DNA from 3 places in the Roseibium sp. Sym1 genome. Region 3 is predicted to be linked to each of the others. Evidence: predicted binding sites of a transcription regulator. Region 3 holds the regulator's gene; each other region holds the start of a gene.
What was found. The regulator PhoB, encoded in region 3, activates phosphate uptake and scavenging genes when phosphate is short. The targets are predictions, from matches to a motif close to TGTCATNNANCTGTCAT.

Region 1 (2,265 bases), 2.8 Mb from region 3:
TTGCCGTCGTGGTTGGCGTGATCGACACGACCGGCCTCGACAGTCAGGAAAAAGCCTTCCTCGTTGTTCCGAAGCGCCTTGATGGCCGCTTCCGTCATTTCGGCAAGGCTCGGCTCGCCGGTGCGGTCGGCCTCGTATTTCATGTGCGAGGATTCGAACAGGCCGACCAGCGGAGTGCCGTCCAGCCTGGCCGCCCTGAACGTCTCATCGTCATGGACGTACTGGGCGCCGGCGGTCTTCACCTCCTCGATGAGGTTCTTGCCGTCCGTGCGTTTGCCGGCCTTGCCTTCCTCGTCGGTGACGTCCTTCGGGATGAAGTGACGGCGGCCGCCGCCAAGAGCAACGTCAACACGGCCAGCCTTGACGGCTTCGATCATCTGGGTGGCGATGTCCGGGACCTGGCAACCTTCCGGCAGCTTGCTGTCGTCTTCAAAATTGCGGTCGGCGGAATGTGCGTAGGCCGATGCCGGGGTGGCATGGGTCAGGCGCGCGGTCGAGACCACGCCGACGGACTTGCCCATGGCGGAGTAGATTTCGGCAGCGTTGACGACGGTTGCCCCTTCGACCTGTGAGCAGTCGCCCCGGTTCAGCGTCTCATCGACGCCGATCACGCCGGCCTTGGTCTTCACGCCGGAGTGCATCGCGGTGCCTGTGCCGGCAGAATCCGGTGTCTGGGCATTGACGTTGTAGGTCTTTGCCAGAGCCAGGTGCGGGAACGTCTCGTGGTGCAGGACGTGTTCGTCGCCGTAATTGCCGTTCTGCTGGCCATCGAACAGGCGGGTGGCGTAGTTGGTGCCGACACCATTGCCGTCCGCGATCAGGATGATCACGTTTTTGGCCTTGTTGGTGTTCGGCTGGACGGCGGCTTTCGCCTCCAGCTGAGCCTGTGCGGCGGTGAACCAGTCGTTGTCCTGCTGCGGCAGGGCGTCCTGGGCGACGGCGACGGAGCCGGTGAGGGCCAGCGCCAGCGTTGAGCTAATAATCGTTTTCATGACATCTCCCGATGGTGTGGGGGAACCCGGGAGTTACTTAGGAAGGGTGCATGACAATCGATTGACAGTTGGATGACGAAGTGAAGTCGGAGGTGTGCGCCCGCGCCATGCCTGGTCCGATTTTGTATCCGCACGGTAGCTGGCTTAAGCGGTCGGCCGACAGAAATCTTCCGAATTGTGGCGTCTTTTCAATGATCCGGACGGGCAATCGCCTCGCCTGGAAACTTTCAAAGGCCCTCTCGGACGCAAGGAATTTTCAAATCTTTTTCGCTTTTACGGTGCCGTGTTGCACCACCAGCTTTCTCCATTTGTCATATCATGTTCATATGAGCGTCGAGTAAGGTTCATATGAACATGATTTAACCGGGTTTCGAAGACAGGTTTTTGCGAGTCAACAAGATGCCCTGGAAACAAACGGGCTTTGGCCGCGGCCGCAGCAATTGGATGATGTCGGATCAATTAACATGCTTGGGCAAATAGAAATTTCAAAACGTCAGGCTGAAATCGCGGATCTGGTGCAGTTGGCCGGATTTGCCTCTGTCGAGGAGCTGGCGGAGCGATTCGATGTCACGACGCAGACCATACGACGGGACGTGAACAAATTGTGCGAGCTTGGTGTCCTGCGCCGCACCCATGGCGGCGTCGAACCGCCTGCCCCGGCTTCCAACATCCACTATTCAACCCGCCAGATTCTCAACCTCCCTGAAAAACAACTGATTGCGAAGCTTGTCGCCGGGCATGTGGACAACAACCAGTCGCTGGCCTTTTCCATCGGCACGACCCCGGAAATCGTCATGCAGGCGCTGACCGGCCACGACAGGCTGGCCGTCTTTACCAACAATCTGAACGTCGCCTTCTCGGCTTCGGGCAACCCGTCCTTCCAGGTCACCATCACGGGCGGCCGCCTGCGCCATGGGGACCGGGACGTCCTGGGCTCCGCGGCACAGGCGTTCTTCGCCAATTACAAGGTCGATATCGGTATCTTCGGCGTCGCGGGCGTCGATGAGGACGGCACGCTGCTCGACTTTCACGAGGACGAGGTTGCCGCGCGCCAGTCGATCCTTGCCAATTGCCGGAAATCCTACCTGGTGCTCGACCACAGCAAGTTCGGGCGCAGTGCACATGTGCGCGGCGGGCATCTTGCCGATGTCGACGCGATCTTCACCGACCGGCCGGTGCCGGCCGGCTATCTTGCCGCGCTCGAAGGCGCGAACACCGAGGTGTTCGTTGCGGACGAGGGAAGCGGCGCGTAAACGCCATCGTCTCACCGACC
Region 2 (2,265 bases), 2.3 Mb from region 3:
TCCCGGTCGCGGAGACCTGGATGCCGGGAATGACCTTCTCCAGACCGATATTGGCGGTCGAAACGATCCCCCACCGGATATTCTTGTCACCCATCCTGGCATCCTTCCCTGATTTTTGAGGCACGCTACTCAAATGGCACGAACCCGCGGGAACTGCAAGGGCGGTCGAACGCCGACCGGTCGCGCCGAACGGCAGGAACCGCCTCTCGGCAGCGCCTCAGAATTTCTGCGGAACGTAGAGATGCTCGGGCAGGACCTTGCGCTCGTAGTCCTGGTTGTAGACCCGCTCGGGAAGGTGGATGGGATCGTGAGGTATATCCTCGTAGGGGATCATCGAGAGCAGGTGGCTGATGCAGTTGAGGCGCGCCTGTTTCTTGTCATTGCCCTCGACGATGAACCAAGGCGCCTCCGGAATGTTGGTGCGCTCGAACGTCTCTTCCTTGGCCTTGGTGTAATCCTCCCAGCGAACGCGGGATTCCAGGTCCATCGGCGACAGCTTCCACTGTTTCAGCGGGTCGTGGATACGCATCAGGAAGCGCAGCTGCTGCTCCTCGTCCGTAATCGAGAACCAGTATTTGATCAGCCGCACGCCGGAACGCACGATCATGCGCTCGAATTCCGGCACGTCGTTGAAGAACTGCTCGACCTGATCGTCCGACGCGAAACCCATCACGCGCTCGACACCGGAGCGGTTGTACCAGGAGCGGTCGAACAGCACCATTTCACCGGCGGCCGGCAGATGCGGCACGTAGCGCTGGAAATACCACTGGCTCTTTTCCCGGTCCGTCGGCGCCGGCAGGGCGACCACGCGGGCGACGCGCGGGTTGAGACGCTGGGTGATCCTCTTGATCACGCCGCCCTTGCCGGCCGCGTCCCGGCCCTCGAAGACGATGACGATCTTCTCGCCGGTATGCTGGACCCAGTCCTGCAGCTTCACCAGCTCTGCCTGCAGGCGCAGCAACTCGTGGAAATAGGTGTTCCGCTCGAGCGGCGACTTGTGCTTCTTTTCCGAGATGAAGGCGAGATCCTTGGCCACCAGCAGATCATCGATTTCCATTTCCAGTTCTTCGTCGAGACTGTCCGCCCATTCGGCCTCGACCCAGGTCTTTGCGCTCTCTTCGGTCATCAATCGGTCCCCTTGAAACAAATGTGGCTGTTCGTTCGAATGACTGTGAACAGCTTATCCATGTAAGTTTTTTGACAACAGACCTACTTCCCGGGCCATTCTTTGTTTCAGATCCTCCGTTCATGGAAAACCCGCTTGTAAATGAATGATCGTTCATTTATTTTACGGTCCGGGAGGAACGTGATGACCGGCGCCGCCGAAAAATCGCAGACACGTGGCCCGTCCCGTGCAAAGGGCCAGGAAACCGCCGCGCGCGTGCGCGAAGCGGCGCTGAAGCGCTTTGCCGCCTCCGGCTATGCCGCCGTCTCCATGCGCGAGATCGCCTCCGATGTCGGCGTCCGTCCCGGCGCGCTCTACAACCACTTCCCGACCAAGCAGGACATCCTGAAGGACCTGATGCTGTCCCACATGGCGGACCTGCTCAACGCGTGGGACACCTGCGATCTTGCAGAAGACATGGATCCGCTGGAACGGTTTGTGCGGTTCCATATCCGCTATCACCTGGAAAAGGCCGACGAGGTGTTCATCGCCTACATGGAACTGCGCAATCTCGAGCCGGACAATTTCGACGTGGTCGAGACCGAGCGCAGCCGCTACGAGGCAATCCTCTCTGACATCCTTGCGCAAGGGGCAGCCGCGGGGCGCTACGCGGTCGCCAATGCGCGTGTCGCCACCCGCGCCATCATTGCCATGCTGACCGGCATTCCGAACTGGTACCGCGAAGGCGGCCACCTCTCCAAACAGGACATCGAAGCGCTTTATCTTGAGCTGGTGCGCAAGGCCGTTGCACCGGACACAACCCCATCCTTGACGGGAGACCGGATGACATGAGCATCCTGAAATCGAGCCTTTCGCCCAAATCCGAGCAATTCGCCGCCAACAGGGCAGCCCATCAGGCCGCCATGGACACGGTCAAGGCGGCCGCGCAGACCGCGCTCGACGGCGGCGGCGAAACCGCCCGTCAGCGCCACGTGTCGCGCGGCAAGATCCTGCCGCGTGAGCGCGTCTCCCGCCTGCTTGATCCGGGCTCACCCTTCCTCGAAGTCGGCATGCTCGCCGCCCATGACATGTATGACGGCGCCGCCCCGGCCGCCGGCATGATCGCCGGCATCGGCCGGGTGGAAGGCCAGGAAGTGATG
Region 3 (2,265 bases):
CCGGCGTGCCCTATTGCGCCCATCACTGCAAGATCGCCTACCAGCCGGTCGCCGACCGCCGGCGTGACCGCAAGGTGGTCGCCCAGGCCGGTTGACGACCGGGCAAAACAAGGTCCACCCAGGCATTCAAGGCCCGCCTCACGGCGGGCTTTTTTGCCTCCGCGATCCACAGCCTTCAATTGCCGGTCAATTTATCGACCAAAATCGCATTCAGTGCGGAACCTGTCCGGCGCAGCTTGGCAAGTTGCTGAAATTCCGGTGAATTCCAGAATTCACTGGCATGTTCCCGGTCGGGGAACTCGAGGATGAAGGCTGCATCGGGAACCGGGTTGTCACCTTCGAGATGGCCCGGGTTTCCTCCGCGGACAAGGAACTGCCCACCATGAGCGGCAACGAGGTCCGGGACCTTGGCGAAATATTCCGCCATCCAGTCGCGGCTGTGGATCTGCATCTGGCCGATCACGAACGCGGTCATGCCCCCTCCTAACCTGGCGCTGATATCGCAGCCAAGGCTAGTCAATCCGGTGGCGAGAGACAACATTGGCTCATGCCGCGCAGGTCAGCGCCGATGTTTCGCCGTGAACCGCATTCGGCAGGGCGCGCCCAAAAAAGCCCGCCAAAGGGCGGGCTCTTTCCAGGGTCCCTGAAGGTGATCAGGCAGTGGCGGTGAACTGGTCGTTGAAGGCGTAGCCAGCACCGCGCACGGTCCGGATCGGATCCTTGGCCTTGCCCTTGTTGAGAGCCTTGCGCAGGCGCCCGACATGGACATCGACGGTGCGTTCGTCGACATAGACGTCATGGCCCCAGACGCCGTCGAGCAGTTGCTCGCGCGAAAACACACGACCTGGAGACGTCATCAGGAACTCCAGCAGGCGAAATTCCGTCGGCCCCAGATGGACTTCCTTGGCGTTCCTGCGCACCCTGTGGGTTTCGCGATCCAGTTCGATGTCACCGGAGCGCAGCATGGTCGAAACCACTTCCGGGCTCGCCCGGCGCAGGATCGCCCGCACCCGTGCCATCAGTTCCGGCACCGAGAACGGCTTGACGACATAGTCGTCCGCACCGGTGGCCAGGCCGCGGATACGCTCCGCCTCCTCACCGCGCGCGGTCAGCATGATCACCGGCAGGCGTTCGGTATCCTCGCGGGCGCGCAACCGCCTGCAGAGCTCGATACCGGACAGGCCCGGCAGCATCCAGTCGAGAAGAAGCAGGTCCGGCAGGCTTTCCCGCAAGCGGATTTCGGCCTCGTCGCCGCGGACACACGATTCAACCGCGTAGCCTTCCGCTTCCAGGTTGTATCTTAACAGAAGGCTGAGAGGTTCTTCGTCTTCAACGATGAGCACCTTCGGCATGCATTTCGCTCCAAATTCGGCATCCTGCGCGGCCTCCCGGGGCCACGCGCCGGCCGGATCGCTTCCGCGACCGGCGTCAGTGGTTACACGGCACCGGTTTCGTCAACCTTGGCACGCTCTTCCGGCAACCGATCACCCGTCACCATGTAAAAGACGTTTTCGGCGATGTTGGTCGCGTGATCGCCGATGCGTTCGATGTTCTTGGCGCAGAAAAGCAGATGAACGCACTGCGTGATGACCCGGGGGTCTTCCATCATGTAGGTGAGCAATTCGCGGAACAGCGACGTGTAGATCGCATCGATCTCCGCGTCGGCTTCCTGTACGTGACGGGCAGCGTCCGCGTCCTTGCGCGCATAGGCGTCAAGGACCTTCTTGAGCTGTGACAGCGCGAGTTCGGTCATGTGCTCGACACCGATCGCAAGCTTCTTGGACTGCAGATCGCTGTCGATCGCAATCACGCGCTTGGCCACATTCTTGGCCAGGTCGCCGACACGCTCCAGGTCGTTGGCGATCCGGGTCGCGGCGGTGACTTCGCGCAGGTCCTGGCCCATGGGCTGGCGGCGGGCGATGATCTCGATCAGCTTGACCTCGACCTCGTGGTGCAAGGCGTCCAGTCGCGCGTCGTTTGCAATCGTTGCCTTGGCGAGGTCCAGATCCTGCGAAACCAGCGCATGCACGGCATCGGCAAAGGCTTTCTCCGCCAGACCACCCATTTCGGCGATCTTGCCGGCCATCGCCGTCAGTTCCTCGTCATAAGCCGAGACTGTATGTTCAGACATCCCGTGTCCCCTTCAGAAATCGGAAATCGCCTAGCCGAAGCGGCCAGTGATGTAGTCCTGCGTACGCTTGTCTTTCGGATTGGTAAAGATGTCCTCGGTCGGACCTTCCTCAACCAGAATGCCGAGATGGAAGA

Region 1: the regulator PhoB is predicted to act here: its motif matches at 1,054-1,070, upstream of O6760_RS12535 (alkaline phosphatase).
Region 2: the regulator PhoB is predicted to act here: its motif matches at 1,187-1,203, upstream of ppk2 (polyphosphate kinase 2).

Annotation. Positions count from the first base shown of each region.
Region 1 covers NZ_CP114786.1:2,752,288-2,754,552, forward strand. Annotated here, with positions in the region: gene O6760_RS12535 (alkaline phosphatase) at 1-992, opposite strand, end outside; gene O6760_RS12540 (DeoR/GlpR family DNA-binding transcription regulator) at 1,457-2,245, shown strand.
Region 2 covers NZ_CP114786.1:2,224,044-2,226,308, reverse strand. Annotated here, with positions in the region: gene O6760_RS10230 (Gfo/Idh/MocA family protein) at 1-94, opposite strand, end outside; gene ppk2 (polyphosphate kinase 2) at 218-1,126, opposite strand; gene O6760_RS10220 (TetR/AcrR family transcriptional regulator) at 1,310-1,957, shown strand; gene O6760_RS10215 (carboxyl transferase domain-containing protein) at 1,954-2,265, shown strand, end outside.
Region 3 covers NZ_CP114786.1:6,621,502-6,623,766, forward strand. Annotated here, with positions in the region: gene O6760_RS30330 (GcrA family cell cycle regulator) at 1-95, shown strand, start outside; gene O6760_RS30335 (DUF1330 domain-containing protein) at 176-541, opposite strand; gene phoB (phosphate regulon transcriptional regulator PhoB) at 654-1,352, opposite strand; gene phoU (phosphate signaling complex protein PhoU) at 1,436-2,131, opposite strand; gene pstB (phosphate ABC transporter ATP-binding protein PstB) at 2,162-2,265, opposite strand, start outside.